3 regions of the Sorangium sp. So ce295 genome follow, and region 3 is predicted to be linked to each of the others. Evidence: riboswitches for the same ligand, from Rfam matches in the RefSeq annotation. Region 3 holds a riboswitch; each other region holds the start of a gene.

What was found. Region 3 has a riboswitch for cobalamin ahead of WMF11_RS21630 (ribonucleoside-diphosphate reductase subunit alpha). Riboswitches for the same ligand answer to the same signal wherever they lie in the genome.
Region 1: another riboswitch for cobalamin. It lies ahead of WMF11_RS01420 (energy-coupling factor ABC transporter permease); the one in region 3 lies ahead of WMF11_RS21630 (ribonucleoside-diphosphate reductase subunit alpha).
Region 2: another riboswitch for cobalamin. It lies ahead of WMF11_RS05140 (TonB-dependent receptor); the one in region 3 lies ahead of WMF11_RS21630 (ribonucleoside-diphosphate reductase subunit alpha).

Annotation. Positions count from the first base shown of each region.
Region 1 covers NZ_CP150324.1:357,101-362,730, reverse strand. Annotated here, with positions in the region: gene WMF11_RS01430 (3-hydroxyacyl-CoA dehydrogenase family protein) at 1-116, shown strand, start outside; gene WMF11_RS01425 (enoyl-CoA hydratase/isomerase family protein) at 661-1,488, shown strand; cobalamin riboswitch at 2,644-2,852, shown strand; gene WMF11_RS01420 (energy-coupling factor ABC transporter permease) at 2,951-3,664, shown strand; gene WMF11_RS01415 (hypothetical protein) at 3,661-4,002, shown strand; gene WMF11_RS01410 (CbiQ family ECF transporter T component) at 3,992-4,741, shown strand; gene WMF11_RS01405 (energy-coupling factor ABC transporter ATP-binding protein) at 4,738-5,559, shown strand; gene WMF11_RS01400 (CbiX/SirB N-terminal domain-containing protein) at 5,535-5,630, shown strand, end outside.
Region 2 covers NZ_CP150324.1:1,376,019-1,381,648, forward strand. Annotated here, with positions in the region: gene WMF11_RS05125 (LysR family transcriptional regulator) at 1-361, shown strand, start outside; gene WMF11_RS05130 (hypothetical protein) at 349-843, opposite strand; gene typA (translational GTPase TypA) at 921-2,807, opposite strand; cobalamin riboswitch at 2,899-3,106, shown strand; gene WMF11_RS05140 (TonB-dependent receptor) at 3,348-5,549, shown strand; gene WMF11_RS05145 (hypothetical protein) at 5,563-5,630, opposite strand, start outside.
Region 3 covers NZ_CP150324.1:5,722,150-5,727,779, forward strand. Annotated here, with positions in the region: gene WMF11_RS21615 (helix-turn-helix domain-containing protein) at 1-162, opposite strand, end outside; gene WMF11_RS21620 (prolyl hydroxylase family protein) at 286-861, shown strand; gene WMF11_RS21625 (NAD-dependent protein deacetylase) at 904-1,770, opposite strand; cobalamin riboswitch at 1,898-2,105, shown strand; gene WMF11_RS21630 (ribonucleoside-diphosphate reductase subunit alpha) at 2,358-4,820, shown strand; gene WMF11_RS21635 (ribonucleotide-diphosphate reductase subunit beta) at 4,880-5,630, shown strand, end outside.

The sequences.
Region 1 (5,630 bases), 5.4 Mb from region 3:
ACCGGGCGGCCACGTTGCTCCGGAACCTGGTGGCGGCGGGGTGGTACGGGAAGAAGAGCGGGCGGGGGTTCTACGTGTACGACGAGAAGGGGCAGAAGAGCGGGCGGGCGGTGTAGGCGGCTGCTGCGGAGCCAGGGAGGGAGGGGGCGCCGCGCGGGGGGCCGGCGGGGGCCCCTCCCACGAACTCGCGCCTTTTGGGGGGCCGTGGCCGGCTGAACGGCGGAGCCGATCCGAGAGGGCGTCGCACGAAGCGGGCCGGCGCTCGGGTTCGTGGGGCCCTACCCCGCCGGCCCCCCGCGCGGCACCCCCTCCCTCCCTGGCTCTCTCCAGGGGGGATGATGACGGGGGAGCGGCGACGGGATACGCGCGAGGCGAACACGGGTGTGCGGGTCGGAGGACGGGCGGTCTGCCCGACTCACCACGATCGCACGCGGGCTCGCGACAGGACCGTCACGTCGCGCACCCGCACTCAAGCGGTGAGTTCGGATCATCGAGCGACGGGCCATGTCCCGGAACAGGTGCGAGACTCCTCCGGAAATCGCTCGCTCGTCGGCTCGGCAACGGCCTCGACACAGCGGGATCGGGCGGACACGGAATGACGCCTTCCCTGGCTCACGGCAGGCGCTTCCCACCGGCGCGGGGCGCTGCTAACCACGCTCCATGACCGCTCAAGAACAGCAGCCGGGGGCCCCTGCTCGCGGTACGCTCCAGTTCGTCGCCGTCGAGCGCGCGGATCACGTCGCCATCGTGACCATCCAGCGGCCCGACAAACTCAACGCCCTGAACCCCGCCGTCCTCGGCGAGCTCACCACGGCCTTCCGCGACCTCCTCGCGCCCGCCGAGGGCAACGAGGTCCGCGCGGCGGTGCTGACCGGCGCCGGCAAGGCGTTCGTCGCCGGCGCCGACATCGCGGAGATGGCGACCATGAACAGCATCGCCGCGAAACGGTTCGCCGACGCAGGCCACCGGCTCGCCGAGCTCATCGAGACTGCCCCCTTCCCCGTGATCGCCGCCGTCAACGGCTTCGCGCTGGGCGGCGGCTGCGAGCTCGCCCTCGCATGCGACTTCATCTACGCCGCCGAAGGCGCCAAGCTCGGCCAGCCCGAGGTGAACCTGGGCGTCATCCCGGGGTTCGGCGGGACCCAGCGGCTGCTGCGACGGGTCGGGCCAGGACGCGCGCGCGAGCTCGTCTATTCAGGAGACATGATCACCGCCCAGCAGGCGCTGTCGATCGGGCTCGTCAACGCCGTCTTCCCGGCGACCGAGCTCCTCGCGCGCGCCCGCGAGACCGCCCTCAAGATCGCCTCGCGCGGGCCGCTCGCCGTCGCCGCCGCCAAACGCGTCCTCCTGCGCGGCGAGAGCCTCGACCTCGCCGCCGCCAACGAGCTGGAAGCCCAGGCATTCGCCGCGCTCTTCGGCAGCGAAGATCAACAGCTCGGAATGAAAGCGTTCCTGGCGAAATCGCAGGCCACATTCACGGGCAAGTGAAGGCTCGGGAGGCGCGAACCGCGCGCTCGACGGCAAAAAAATACCGCGCATCACGCTGGAGGGGGGCCCAGAATGACCGCGGCAGGGACACCGCGCCGGAGTCTTGAACGTCCGCCACGGTGCGAAGAAAAAAGACCGCATGCGCTCCGGGCTGGGGGGTCCGCGCCGGTGCGCATGCGGTAGTCAGATTGTGGCATCCGCAAGCGCGTTGTCGATAACAAAGTGCAATGACTGCACGCCGAGCGAGCAGAGCGCTCCAGACACGAAGGCGGCCAGGCGGGCGCGCAACCCACACACACAAGCGCAGCGGGAATTCACGTTCGAGCCGGGCATACCCCTCCACCGGAGACAGCGCACAGCGCAGCGTTCGCCGTGCATTCCGAGACGAGCGAACACGAAATCCCTCATCTCTTCAATAAGAGATGCCACGAGGCAGCAGGCCGTACACCGGACGCCTGCTCCCGAGTAAAGAGCCCGGACGAACAAAGCACACTGCGGAAAGAACGCGCCGGCGCCTTGTATTCAAGCGCACGAGAGACCCCGCTCAGGCGCTGCACGCGACAGGCGCTGCACCCGCACGGCGATAAAGTAAACAGGTTTTATCTAAGGGGGACATAATTCAAGACGTGTGCTCGACGACTCTTCGCGTGATGCGTCTGGGTCAATTTCTCGGCCTCGGCCATCGCATCACAGGGCCTCGATCGCTCGTCGGCGCGCCCATGTCTGCTCGATGGGGGCACCGACGGGCGCGCGGCGCGCCTCGGCAGTGATGGCTTCGTGCGCCCCGGCAGTGCCCGCGAGGGCGAGGCGTCCACCAGCGGCAGGCATCACCGCCGCACCAACGCCGCGGACGAGGGCGCTCGCGGCGGGCCGGAGCGCGCAAGGCGGAAGCTCGACCCCGGTCGACGCACCCGGGTTCGCCCGGTCCGCGCGCCCGGGGTCCGCACCCCGGTACGCGCCCGGCTCGCGTGATCGCGCCGCCTGGATACGTGGGCCGACGCGCGGGGCACCGCGCGCGAGGCGGAGCTGGCCCGCGCTCGACGGGGAGCTCGTCCGACACGCCATGCCAGATGCAGCGCCCGCTGAGCGCCTCCTCCGCGATCGGGGCGCGACGTCCTTGACGCCGGGCACGAAACGGGATTACCGAGCACCGGCCTGACAATCCATTCCTCGGGTGCCCTCCGGGGCATAACAGGGAAGCCGGTGCAAAACCGGCGCGGTCCCGCCACCGTGAGTGGGGAGCTGCCTCCGAAGACCACTGGGCCTCATTAGGAAGAGGCCTGGGAAGGTGGACGCAGCGCTGGGAGCTCGATCAGCTCCCTGAACCCATGAGCCGGGAGACCTACCCGAGCCTCCCACGAGGTGCAGCTTGCGCACGTCTTCGTGGCGTTCGGGTGCGGACTTCACCCGGAGCGCCGAAATCGGTCTTCACGGCCGCGCATTGTCGATCGCTGCCGTGTCCCTGGGGACGCTCCTCGCGCCCCGGCCCGCGGCCGCGATGCACCTCGCGGAAGGCGTCCTGCCGCTCGGCTGGTGCGCCTTCTGGAACGCGCTCGCCCTGCCCTTCGTCGCGATCGCCCTCCACCTTCTCCGGCGCCGCACCGAGCAGGACGCCTTCTACAAGCCGTTCGTCGGCCTCATCGCGGCCGCCGTCTTCGCGATCTCGTGCATGCCCGTGCCGGTGCCGACCGCCGGGACCTGCTCCCACCCGTGCGGCACAGGGCTCGCGGCGGTGCTCATCGGCCCCTGGATGACCGTCCTCGTCACCGTGGTGGCGCTCCTTATCCAGGCCCTCTTCCTCGCGCACGGCGGCCTCACCACGCTCGGCGCCGACGTCGCGTCGATGGGCATCGCGGGCGCCTTCACCGGATATTTCGCCTTCCACCTCGCGCGGCGCTGCGGCGCGAACCTCTGGGTCGCGGGGTTCCTGGCGGGCGTGACGTCGGACTGGGCAACCTACGCCACCACGGCGCTCGCGCTCGCGCTCGGGCTCTCGGGCGAGGGGTCGGTGACGTCCATGTTCACGGGCGTCGCCCTGGCCTTCGTCCCCACCCAGCTGCCGCTCGGCCTGCTCGAGGGCGTCATGACCGCGGGGGCGCTCGCCTTCCTGCGCGCCCGGCGGCCCGACATCCTGGACCGGCTCCAGGTCGTCCGGCTCGCCCCGGGGGCGTCGTGACGCGGCGGCTCGGACAGCGCCCGCTGCCAGCGCCGCTCGCGCGGCGCGCGTGCGCGGCAGCGCTCCGGCTCGCCGCTTCCCTCTGGCTCGCCGCCTGCGGCAATGCGTCCTGGGACGGCGTCGACGAGGCCGTGGTGCGCCGCGTCGCCGAGGACGCAGGGCGCCACGACACGGGGCCGCTGTTCGCGGGCCTCGAGGGCGACCTCCTGCTCTTCGCGTTCCTCTGGGCCGGGCTCCTCGCCGGCTTCGCCCTCGGCTATTTCTCGCGCGTGCTCTTCGTCGAGCGCGCGGGCGCGCCCGCGGTCAAGGCCGGCGGCCAAGGCCTCCGTGCGGACTGACCCGCCTCCGCGGCTCCGCGACGTGGACGCCCGGCTCCGCCTCGGGGCCGCCGTGGCGGCGTGCTGCGTCGCCGCGGGCGCGCGCTCGCCCGTCACGCCGGCCGCGCTGCTCCTCCTCGCGTGCGCGGCCCTCCGCCTCCAGGGCACGCCGGCGCGCGCCGTCCTCCGCGCCGCCGCGCCCGCCGCGTGGATCGGAGCGGTCGCGGCGGCGCTCGCGCTCGCGCTCACGCCGGGAGCGCCGCTCCTCCCCGGCGCGCCGTTCCCCGTCGACGCGATCACGGCCGAGGGGGCCCGCCGCGCCGCGGCCATCGGCGCGCGCGTCCTCGCGGCGGCCGCCGTGCTCCGGTGGCTCGCCGGCGCCGCAGCGCCCGCCGAGATCGAGGCGGCGCTCGCCGGGCTCGGCGTCCCCGCGGCCCTCGTCGAGCTGCTCGCGCTGACGCGGCGCTTCGCCGGCGTGCTCCAGCGCGCGGCCGACAGCGCGTGGAGCGCCGCCGCGCTCCGCGGCGGGTTCACCCGCCCCGGGGCCGCCGCGCGCTCGGCCGGCGCCGTCGCGGGCGTCGTGGCGCTCCGGACGCTCGAGCGCTCCGAGAGCGCCGCGCTCGCGATGCAGCTCCGCGGCTACCAGGGGAAGCTCCCCGTCGCCGACCGGAGGACGAGCGCGCCCGCCGCGAACGTCGCGTTCGCCGCCGCCGCCCTCGCGGCCCTCGGGCTCAGCGTCGCCGCGGGAGAGGCCGGATGATCGCGCTGCGCGCCCCCCGGCTCGGCTACCGGCGCGGCGAGCCCGTGCTGCGCGACGTGCGCCTCGACGTCGGCGAGGGCGAGTCCGTGGCGGTGCTCGGCGGCAACGGCGCCGGCAAGACAGCGCTGCTCCGGACGCTCGTCGGGCTGCTCCCGGCGCCCGGCGGCGGCGTCGAGATCGCGGGCCGCCGCGTGGGCTCGCCCTCGGACGCCGTCGCCGCGGGCGCCGCGCTCGTGCTCCAGGACCCGGACGACCAGCTGCTCGGCGCGACGCTCCTCGACGACGTCCTGTTCGGCCCGCGAAACCTCGGCCTGCCCGCGCCCGAGGCGCGCCGCCGCGCCGAGGCGGCGCTCGCCGCCGTGCAGATCGCCCACCTCGCCGACCGGGCCATCGAGGCGCTGAGCTTCGGCGAGCGCAAGCGCGCGTGCATCGCCGGGATGCTGGCGATGCGGCCGCGGGTGCTGCTGCTCGACGAGCCGACCGCGGGGCTCGACCCGGAAGGCGAGCTCGCCCTGTGCCAGACGCTGCGCGCGCTCTCCGAGCAGCAGGGGACCACGCTGGTCACCGCGACCCACGCGGTGGATCTCGTGCCGCTCTTCGCCTCGCGCGCTGTCTTGCTGGGCGACGGCCAGGTCCTCGCGGACGGGCCGCCGCGGGAGGTGTTCGCGCGGGGGGAGCTCCTCGCGCGGGCGCGGATGCGGCGGCCGTGGGTCGCCGAGCTCTGGACCCGGATGAGCCCTCTGCCGCCGCGGGGCGGCGCGGGCCTCCCGCTCACCCTGGAGGAGGCGCTCGCGTGCATGACGACGGTCTCCTGCTGATCGGCCACGGCAGCCGCGACGCCGCGTCGAACGCCGAGTTCGAGGCGATCGTGGCCGATTACGCCGCGGCG
Region 2 (5,630 bases), 4.3 Mb from region 3:
CGACGAGCCTCCGGCGATCGCCGACCTGTCGTGGGTGCGCGCCGTCGCCGCGAAGGCCCGCGTCGCCGCGCGCACCAACGGCCGCGAGCCCCAGGCGACGATGGGGGCCGCCGGCGTCGGGCTCGTCTGCCTGCCGCGCTACCTGGGCGACGCGACCGCCGGCCTCCGCCTGCTCTCGCCGCCCTCGCCGCCGCCAGGGCGCAAGCTGTGGCTCGGGGTGCACCGCGATACGCGCGGTGTGCCGCGCGTGAAGGCGCTCGTCGCGTTCGTCGCCGACGCCCTCGGGCCGCTCCGGAGCGCCCTCGACCCCGGCGCGGGGCCGCGCGCGTCAGGCGACGAGCGCCCCCGCTACCGGCCCTGATCGCGCTGGCACGCCCTGAGCTTCTCGAACTGCGCGTCGCACGTCGGGGGCAGGAAATCGGTCGCGCACTCTCGAACGCCCCCGCTCAGGCAATCGAAGAGCGACGTGATCGACGGCGCGAGGAATTCGCAGGGGATCCGGTCCGCGGAGGCGACGGTCTCGCCCACGCAGTCGAAGAAGGGGGCGGTCAGCGCGTTGCAGGGGCGCTGCTCGGAGAGCAGGTCGGCGCAGCGCTCGCTGCACCGGAGCTCCGGGCACGTGACGCCGTCGAAGAGCGAGCAGAAGAAATCGCACGAGGCCCTCTGCTCCTCGACGGAGGCCCCGCCGGAGCTCGCCGATGGCGACCCCACGGCCGCGCCAGCGCCCCCGGCGCCGTCGGAGCTCCCGGGGAGCCCGTCGACGACGACGGCCCCGCCGCAAGCGCCCGCCCCCGAGAGCGCGACGAGCGAGGCCAGGAAAGCGAAGAGCAGCGGCGTTCTCATCAGGGCATCCTATCGCGCGGCAGGCACGGCAGGGGCGCGCATCAAACGCCCCGCACGTCCCGCGCGCCCCCGGTCGCTCACTCCACCGCCTGCGATTGCTCGATCGCGTCCTCGCGGCGCTCCCGGCGGTTGCACGCGAGCACCTTCTTGCGGACGCGCACCGCGTCGGGCGTGACCTCGACGAGCTCGTCGCCGTCGATCCACTCCATCGCCGTCTCGATCGTGAGCAGCCGCGGGCTGGCCAGGAGGACGTTCTCGTCCTTGCCGTGGTTGCGCACGTTCGACAGCTTCTTCTCCTTGATGACGTTGACGTCGGTGTCGTTCGGCCGGTTGTGCTCGCCGATGATCATCCCCTCGTAGACCTCGACGCCGGGGACGATGAAGAACATGCCGCGCGGCTGCAGGTGGTGCAGCGCGTACGGGGTCGCCACGCCGACGCGATCGGCGACGATGGCGCCGGTCGGGCGGCGCATCATCGGGCCGCCCCAGGGCGCCCAGCCGTCGAACATCGTGTTGAGCAGGCCCGTCCCGCGCGTCGCCGTCAGGAACTCGCCGCGGAAGCCGATGAGCCCGCGCGACGGCACCCGGAACTCGAGGCGGGCGCGGCCGAAGCCGGGGTTCGTCATCTTCACCATCCGGCCGCGCCGGGAGCTGAGGCGCTCGGTCACGATGCCGACGTAGGTGTCCGGCACGTCCACGACCACGAGCTCGAGCGGCTCCATCACCTCGCCGTCGATCTCGCGCGTCACCACCTCGGGGTTCGAGAGCTGCATCTCGTACCCCTCGCGCCGCATCGTCTCCACGAGGATCGCCAGCTGGAGCTCGCCGCGGCCGAGCACCACGAACGTGTCGGGCACCTCGGTCGGCTCCACCCGGATCGCGAGGTTCTTCATCGCCTCGCGCTCGAGCCGCTCCTTCAGGTGACGGCTCGTCAGGAACTTCGACTGCTTGCTCTTGCCGGCGAACGTCGACGTGTTGACGCCGATCTTCATCTTGATCGTCGGCTCCTCGACCACGATGCGCGGCAGCGCCTCGGGGTGCGCCGGATCCGTGATCGTGTCGCCGATCGTGACCGTGTCGAGCCCGGCGATCGCGATCACCTCGCCCGCGACGGCGCTCTCGACCGCGACGCGCTTCAGCCCCTCGTAGGCGTAGAGCATCTTCACGTAGCCGCGCGACTGGCCGCCCTCGCCGAGGAGCGCGACGTCGGCGCCGGACCGGGCGGTGCCGCGGACCACGCGGCCGACCGCGAGCCGGCCCACGTACTCGTCGTGGGTCGTGTTGCATACGATGACCTGGAGCGGACCGTCGGGGTCGCCCGAGGGGCCGGGGACCCGCTCGAGGATGGTCTCGAAGAGCGGCTCGAGGTCCTTCGCCTCGTGCTCGAGCTCGCGCTTCGCCTGCCCGAACTTCGCGATCGCGTAGAGCGTCGAGAAGTCCATCTGCGCGTCGCTCGCCTCGAGGTCGCAGAAGAGGTCGAACACCTCGGAGAGCACCTCGTGGGCGCGCGCGTCGCTCCGGTCGATCTTGTTGATGACCACGATGACCGGGAAGCCGCGCTGGAGGCACTTCGAGAGCACGAAGCGCGTCTGCGGCAGCGGGCCCTCGGCGGCGTCGACGAGGAGGAGCGCCCCGTCGGCCATCATGAGCGTGCGCTCGACCTCCCCGCCGAAGTCGGAGTGGCCGGGCGTGTCGACGATGTTGATCTTGACCCCGCGGTACCGGATGCTCGTGTTCTTCGCGAGGATGGTGATGCCGCGCTCCCGCTCGAGGTCGTTCGAGTCCATGACCCGCTCGGCCACGACCTCGTTCTCTCGGAAGGCGCCCGACTGGCGGAGCATGTGATCGACGAGGGTCGTCTTCCCGTGGTCGACGTGGGCGACGATGGCGATGTTGCGGAGATCGTTACGGGGCATATACGGCGGCGGCCGTGTAGCACGCGACCCACGGAGGAGCGAGCCCATCCTCGCTAGAGCCCGAACGTTCGGCCTGCACGGCAGGCCCGCGGGTGGGCGAGCAGAGCGGTAGCGATTGACAGCCGAAGGCGCGCGGTCCTAGGGTGCGCGCCGTGCTGGTGCCCGGGCGTTCGCCTGGGCCGAAGAGGGAACCCGGTGAAATTCCGGGGCTGCCCCGCAGCGGTAAGCGAGAACGACCTCCACCCCATGCACTGGCCCGCCGAGGGCTGGGAAGCGGTGGACAGTAGGGAGCCGGTCAGACCGGAGCGCTCGCGAGCCCGAAGACCTGCCAGCGCCCGGCGGCGGGAGACATCCGGCGCCGGTTCGACCTGGGAGCCTCGAGGGAGGCGGTGAGGTCCGAGCCGGTGCAGCTCCACCTCTCTGCGCACGTCCCGGATACCGAACCGCCCCCCGCGTCGCCTTCCGGTCGCCCGCGGGGGCGAGAGGTCGGTCCAGCGCACCGTGCGATGGCCAGCCATTTCGTCCTCGCGGAGCTCGACGCGAGCGGCCCGACGCCGCTCCGCGCGATTGCGGCGAAGGAGGACACGAATGCTGCGCGAGACGGTCACGACGAGCCACGGGCACCGCCATCCATTTCATTTGCTCGCCGCGTTATCCATGGTGCTGGCCGCCGCGCGGCCAGCGCGCGCCGAGGGCGACACCCCCGATGCGCCCGCTGCCCCGCCGGAGGCCGCCGCCGCAGCGCCCACCGGCGAGGGCGCGCCCGCGGGCGACGCCGCGATCGAGGTCACGATCCAGGCGGAGAAGCCGGGCAGCGAGGCCGCGTCGCGCGTCTCCGTCGGACACAGGGAGCTCGAGCTCAGGCCGAGGCTCCGGCCGGGCGACCTCCTCGAGTCGGTCCCCGGGCTCTTCGCCGTGCAGCACGCGGGCGGGGGCAAGGCGAACCAGTACTTCCTCCGCGGATTCGACGCGGATCATGGGACCGACGTCGCCTTCTTCGTCGACGGCGTGCCCGTCAACATGGTCAGCCACGGCCACGGGCACGGCTTCACCGATCTCTACTTCATGATCCCGGAGCTCGTGACAGGGCTCGACGGCTACAAGGGGCCTTATTACGCGAGCATCGGCGACTTCGGTACGGCGGGCGCCGTCAACCTGCGCTTCGCCGAGAAGCTCGAGGAGAGCTACGCGCAGGTCAGCCTGGGGCAGTACGGTATCCAGCGCGGCCTCGTCATCGCCTCGCCGGATCTCGGCGACACGTGGCGCGCGGTGGCCGCGGCGGAGATCTACCGGAACGACGGGCCGTTCCTGAACCCGGAGCGGCTCAAGCGCTTCAACGTGGTCCTGCGGGCCACGCACGATCTGGACAACACCGGGAAGGTCCAGATGACCTGGATGTCGTATGGATCGACCTGGCACGGCTCCGGCCAGATCCCCGCGCGCGCCGTGTGCGGCGAGGGCGAGCAGGGCGGGTTGAACCCGCCGCCCTCGGCGTTCGGACAGCCGTGCATCGACCATTTCGGCGCCGTGGATCCGACCGAGGGCGGGGCGACCGAGCGGCACATGGCGTCCGTCGCCTACTCGACCGCGTGGCGGGACGCCGATCTGAGCGCGCTGGCCTACCTCGTCCGGTACCGCTTCACGCTGTACTCGAACTTCACGTTCTTCAGCGAGGACCCCGTCCACGGCGACCAGATCGAGCAGAACGACGACCGCACCGTCGGCGGCGCCGATCTCCGGTTCCGCAGGCAATACGAGCTCGGCGGGGCGAGGTTCACGACCTCGCTCGGCGCGCAGATCCGCGCGGACGCGATCGACAAGTCCCTCCACCACGACGAGGCGCGCGAGCGGATCGAGGAGAAGAGCAGGACCCACGTCGATGAGAGCCAGATCGGCGTCTACGTCGAGCAGGACGCCCGGCTCCGGCGCTGGCTCCGCGTCGTGCTCGGGGCGCGCGCGCAGTGGATCGACGTCAACGTGGACGACCCGGGCGAGGACCTCGAGGCGGCGGGGAACAGGTCGAGCGGCGCCCGGGGACAGATGCAGCTGCTCCCGAAGCTCACGGCGATCGTGTCGCCCGTCGAGGGGGTCGATCTCTTCGCCCACTTCGGGCGGGGCTTCCACTCGAACGACGCGCAGGGCGCGGTGCTGGGGGAGGGGGCGGCGACGCTGATCACGCCCGCGATTGGCTACGAGGTCGGCCTGCGGGTCGCGCCCCTGCGCGGGCTGTCGCTGAACGGGGCCGCGTTCCTGCTCGACCTGGACTCCGAGCTGGTCTGGAGCGGCGACGCGGGCGCGACCGAGGCGTCGGGGCAGACGCGGCGCTACGGGATCGAGATCGGCGGGCGCTACCGGCTCCGGAGCTGGCTCTTCGCGGACGTGGACGCGACCTTCACCCGCGCGCGCTTCCGGGAGAACGCCGGCAACGCGAGCGCTGTCGCCCTCGCGCCGACCCGGACGCTGACCGCGGGCGTCGGCGTCCGCCCGACGTTCGGCGCGTTCACGCCGTTCGCGGCGCTGCGGGTCAAGGCGATCGGCGCGCGGCCGGCGACCGAGGACGAGTCGCTCACCGCCGAGGGGTTCACGGTCGTCGACGCCAACGCCGGGCTGCGGTGGAAGAACGTCGAGGTGGCCGTGGACGTCCAGAACCTCTTCGACACGACGTGGCGCGAGGTCCAGTTCGCGAGCGCGTCGCGGCTGCAGTACGAGCCGGCCCCGGTCACCGGGATCCACTACTCGCCGGGGTGGCCGTTCACCGCGATCGGGCGGGCGACGCTGTACTGGGAGTAGGCGCCGCGCCGGCTCATGTCCGGCGGAGGTCCTCGCGCAGCGCGTCGAGCGATGCCCGGAACGCGGCTTCGCTCACGGCGG
Region 3 (5,630 bases):
GGCGCCCGACTCGTAGCGGCGGTAGGTCCGCACGTCGACGCCGATCGACGCGGCGACCTGCTCCTGCGTCAGGTCGAGATCGAGCCGCGCCCGCTGGAGGAGCGTGTGGTTGAAGCGGACCGCGGGCTCCGCGCTGCGGCCCGCCCTGGAGACCCGTGCCATCGGTGCGAGCGCTCGATCATCGGCGATGCGGCGCTCTCCTGTCCACCGCGCTGCCCGGTCCTGCCCGGTCCTGCCCGGGTCCCGCCCTTCCGGATCCGGGCCGCCCGGACCCACGCTTCACGCATGAGCACCCTGCACGCCGAACGGACCGCCCAGTGCACCGACTACACCGACGATCTCCGCATCTTCACGGTGACGAACGTCCTGTCGCCCGAGGAGTGCGAGGGCTTCATCGCGCTCGCCGAGGCGCGAGGCTTCGAGCAGGCGCCGATCGGGGGCGGCGAGGTGATCAACCTCGAGGTGCGCAGGAACGGCCGCGTCATGATCGACGATCCGGGCCTCGCCGCGAACCTCTGGGAGCGGCTCGCGCCCTGGATGCCGCCGAGCTTCGGCCTCCACCGCGCCGTCGGGCTGAACGAGCGCTTCCGCTACTATCGCTACACCGAGGGCGAATATTTCAACTGGCACGGCGACGGGTCGTTCGTGCGATCCGACGGCGAGCGGAGCCTGTTCACCGCGATGGTCTACCTGAACGACGACTTCGAGGGCGGCACGACCGATTTCTGGGGCGGCCGCAGCATCGCCCCGCGGCGCGGGATGGCGCTCCTGTTCGAGCACCGCCGGCTCCACCGCGGCGCCGCCGTGACACGGGGGAGCAAGTACGTCCTCCGCAGCGACGTGATGTACCGGCGCGGGTGATGCCAGCGCCGCGCGTGCGCCGGCGCCGAGCGCCTCGACGCCTCAGCGCGGCGCCGCGGTCGCGCCGGCGCCGAGCGCCTCGGCGAGGCGCGGCAGCACCTCGCCGGCGCGGGCCTCGATCTTCAGCGCGCCGAGCTCCTCGCCGCGCGCGGAGCCGAGGTTGATCATGGCGATCGGGATGCCTCGCTGCGCGGCGCGCAGCACGAAGCGGTAGCCCGAGAAGACCGCCAGCGACGAGCCGATGACGAGGAGCGCGTCCGCCGCGTCCACGAGCGCGAACGCCGCGTCGACGATCGGCCGGGCCACGTTCTCGCCGAAGAAGACGACGCGCGGCTTGAGCGGCCCCTCGCAGCGGAGGCACGGCGGCGCACGGAAGCCCGCCACGTGCTCGGCGGGCAGGTCGGCGTCGCCGTCGGGGGCGACGTCGGCCGCGAGGCGCAGCCAGCCGGGGTTCTGGGCGAGGAGCCGCTCCTGGAGGGCGGCGCGCCGCTCCATCGCGCCGCACGCGAGGCAGGCGACCTCGGAGAGCGTCCCGTGCAGCTCGATGACGCGGCGGCTGCCCGCGGCCTGGTGGAGCCCGTCGACGTTCTGCGTGATGAGGCCATCGAGCTGCCCCGCCTGCTCCAGCCGCGCGAGGGCGCGGTGAGCGGGGTTCGGCTCGGCCCTGGAGAACCGCTCCCAGCCGATCACGGCGCGCGCCCAGTAGCGCTGCCGGATCTCGGCCGAGCGGCAAAATTCCCGCCCCTGGATCGGGTTCCGCGCGCGGCGCCGCGTCTCGGGCCCTCGATAATCGGGGATGCCGGACTCGGTGCTGCACCCCGCGCCCGTCAGCGCCACGATCCGCTTGCCGCGCAGGAGCGCGATGAGGTCGTCGAGCGGATCGGCCGGACGCGCTTCGCTGAGCGGCATAGGCCCGGGTTGTGGCCCGCCACGGCGGGCACCGCCAGGCCAGCGTGTGTCGACCGCGTAACCACGCAAGCAACCGAGCAACGGAGCTCCCCCACAACATCTCGCTTGACCGGCTCACTGCACCACCATATGTAGTGCCCGTGTTGGTGCCTCGGGCTTCGGCCCGGGGCTCAAAAGGGAACCCGGTGTGAATCCGGGGCTGCCCCGCAGCGGTAAGCGAGAACGATCTCCACGACGAGCACTGGCCCCCGGGCTGGGAAGCGGTGGACCGTAGGAATCCGGCGAGAGCCGGAGCGCTCGTGAGCCCGAAGACCTGCCAACATCCTGCGCTGGGGAGACATCCGGCGCCGGTTTGACCTGGAAGCCTCGAGGGAGGCGGGTAGGTCCGAGCTGGCGCAGACTCTCGCGCTTGTCCCGGTTCCGACCCCCTCCCGCGCTGTCTTCCTTTCGCCCGCGGGGGCGAGCGGTCGGTCCGAGGGCTCCTCCAAAGAGCCTGGCGCACCCGTGCGCATCGGCTGGCCTCTTCGCTCTCGCGGCATCGACGCGAGCGGTCCGGGACCGCTCGGAACGAGCACGAGGAGGATGCCATGCTGAACGAACCGTTGATGAAGAGCAACGGCGCGGCGCCGTTGCGCGCGCTCCACGCACGCCACGCACCCCACGCACCTGATGCGCCCGCCATGACGAGCGCCGGCGCGGAGGAGGCGCCCCCGCACACGACGATGCGGGTGAAGAAGAGGAACGGGTCGAGCGAGCCCGTGGACGTCAACAAGATCGTCCGGGCGGTGAGCCGCTCTTGCGCGGCCCTGTCCGACGTGGACGCGCTCCGCGTCGCGACGAAGACCATCAGCGGCCTCTACGACGGCGCGACGACGCGCGAGCTCGATCAGCTCTCCATCCAGACGGCGGCGTCGCTCATCGCGGATGAACCCCAGTACGCGAAGCTCGCGGCGCGCCTGCTCGCCACGTACATCGACAAGGAAGTCCGCAATCAGGAGATCCACGCCTTCTCGCAGTCCATCGCCGTGGGGCGGCGGCTGGGCCTCATCAACGATCGGCTCCACGGCTTCGTGGCGCAGAACGCCCGCAAGCTGAACGACGCCATCGAGCCGAGGCGCGATCACGAGCTCGAGTACTTCGGCCTGCGGACCCTCTACGACCGCTACCTGCTGAAGCACCCCGAGACGCGCCTCGTCATCGAGACGCCGCAGCAGTTCTTCCTGCGCATCGCGTGCGCGCTCTCCGAGACGGCGGCGCAGGCGATCGAGCTCTACCGGCTCTTCTCGTCGCTCGATTACCTGCCGAGCTCACCGACGATGTTCAACTCCGGGACGAGCCACGAGCAGCTCTCGAGCTGCTTTCTGCTCGACTCGCCGGACGATCACCTCGAGACCATCTACCAGCGCTACACCGACGTCGCGATGCTCTCGAAGTTCTCGGGCGGCATCGGGCTCGCCTACCACCGGGTGCGCTCGCGCGGCTCGCTCATCGAGAGCACCAACGGGCACTCCAGCGGGATCGTGCCGTGGCTCAAGACGCTCGACGCGTCCGTCGCGGCCGTGAACCAGGGCGGCAAGCGCAAGGGCGCCTGCTGCGTCTACCTCGAGCCGTGGCACGCCGACGTCGAGGAGTTCCTCTCGCTGCGCGACAACACGGGCGACGAGGCCGCGCGCACGCACAACCTGAACCTCGCGAGCTGGGTCCCGGACCTCTTCATGAAGCGGGTCGAGGCCGACGGCGAATGGAGCCTGTTCGACCCGAAGGACGTGCGCGATCTCCCCGATCTCTACGGTGAGGAGTTCGATCGTCGGTACGTCGAGGCCGAGCGGGCAGGCCTCGCCAAGAAGACGATGAAGGCCCGCGAGCTCTACGCGCGGATGATGCGCACGCTCGCGCAGACAGGCAACGGCTGGATGACGTTCAAGGACAAGTCGAACCGCGCCTGCAACCAGACGGCGCTGCCGGGCCGGGTAGTCCACCTCTCGAACCTCTGCACCGAGATCCTGGAGGTGACCTCGAACGAGGAGTCGGCCGTCTGCAACCTGGGCTCGATCAACCTCGCTCGCCACACGGTCACGCTGGCGGACGGCGCGATCGCGTTCGACTTCGAGAAGCTCGCGCGCACGGTGCGGACCGCGGTCCGCCAGCTCGACCGCGTCATCGACCTCAACTACTACCCCATCCCCTCGACGAGGCGATCGAACCTCCGCTGGCGGCCCGTCGGGCTCGGGCTCATGGGCCTGCAGGACGTGTTCTTCCAGATGCGCCTGCCCTTCGACGCCCCGGCGGCGCGGGAGCTCTCCAGGCGGATCTCGGAGGAGGTGTATTACCACGCGCTCTCGACGTCCGCGGACCTCGCGGCGGAGAAGGGGCCGCATCCGGCGTTCGACGAGACGCGCGCCGCGCGCGGAGAGCTCCAGTTCGACGCGTGGGGCGCCGTCCCGGAGGACGCGGCGCGCTGGGAGGGGCTCCGCGCGCGCGTCCAGGCCGAGGGGCTCAGGAACTCGCTGCTCGTCGCCATCGCGCCGACGGCCACCATCGCGTCGATCGCGGGCTGCTACGAGTGCATCGAGCCGCAGGTGTCCAACCTCTTCAAGCGCGAGACGCTCTCGGGGGACTTCCTGCAGATGAACCGCTACCTCGTCGCGGAGCTCAAGCGGCTCGGCGCCTGGAACGACGCGGTGCGCGCCCGGCTCAAGCTCGCGGAGGGCTCGGTCCAGGGCATGGACGAGCTGCCCGAGCAGCTCCGCGCCGTGTACCGGACGGCGTGGGAGATCCCGATGCGCTCGCTCATCGACATGGCCGCGGATCGCGGGGCCTTCATCGATCAGAGCCAGTCGCTGAACCTCTTCATCGAGAACCCCACCATCGGTCAGCTCTCGAGCATGTACTTCCACGCATGGAAGAAGGGGCTCAAGACGACGTACTACCTGCGATCGCGCCCCGCGACGCGCATCACCAAGGCGACCGTGGAGGCGGCGCCGGCGAAGGCGGCCGCGGACGTGGCGTGCGCGCTCGAGAACCCCGAGGCGTGCGAGGCCTGCCAGTGAGCCGCGTCAGCCGCCCCGCGCGCCTCCTCGATCCGGGCCAGTGCCTCACCCTGCGCCCGATGGCCTATCCGGCCTTCTTCGAGATGTACCGCTCCGCCATCAAGAACACGTGGACCGTGGAGGAGGTCGACTTCTCCACGGACGTGGGCGACCTGCGGAAGATGACCGACGCGGAGCGGCACCTCGTGCAGCGCCTCGTCGCGTTCTTCGCCACGGGGGACTCCATCGTGGCGAACAACCTCGTGCTCAACCTGTACAGGCACATCAACGCCCCGGAGGCGCGGATGTACCTGTCACGGCAGCTCTACGAAGAGGCGCTCCACGTCCAGTTCTATCTGACGCTCCTCGACACGTACATCCCCGATCCCGAGGACCGTCACCGCGCCTTCGCGGCCGTCGAGAACATCCCCTCGATCCGCCAGAAGGCCGATTTCTGCATGCGGTGGCTCGATTCCGTCGAGTCGCTCGGGCGGCTGGAGTCGCGCGCCGAGCGGCGGCGGTTCCTCCTGAACCTCATCTGCTTCGCCGCGTGCGTCGAGGGGCTCTTCTTCTTCGGCGCGTTCGCGTACGTGTACTTCCTGCGCTCGCGCGGCCTGCTCCACGGGCTCGCCGCGGGGACGAGCTGGGTCTTCCGCGACGAGAGCGCGCACATGCGCTTCGCCTTCGAGGTCGTGAGCACGGCGCGGCGCGAGGAGCCCGAGCTCTTCGACGCCGGCCTCTCGCGGTCGATCCTCGACATGATGGATGAGGCGATCGCCTGCGAGGCCCGGTTCGCAGAGGATCTCCTCGGCGCCGGCGTGGCGGGCATGT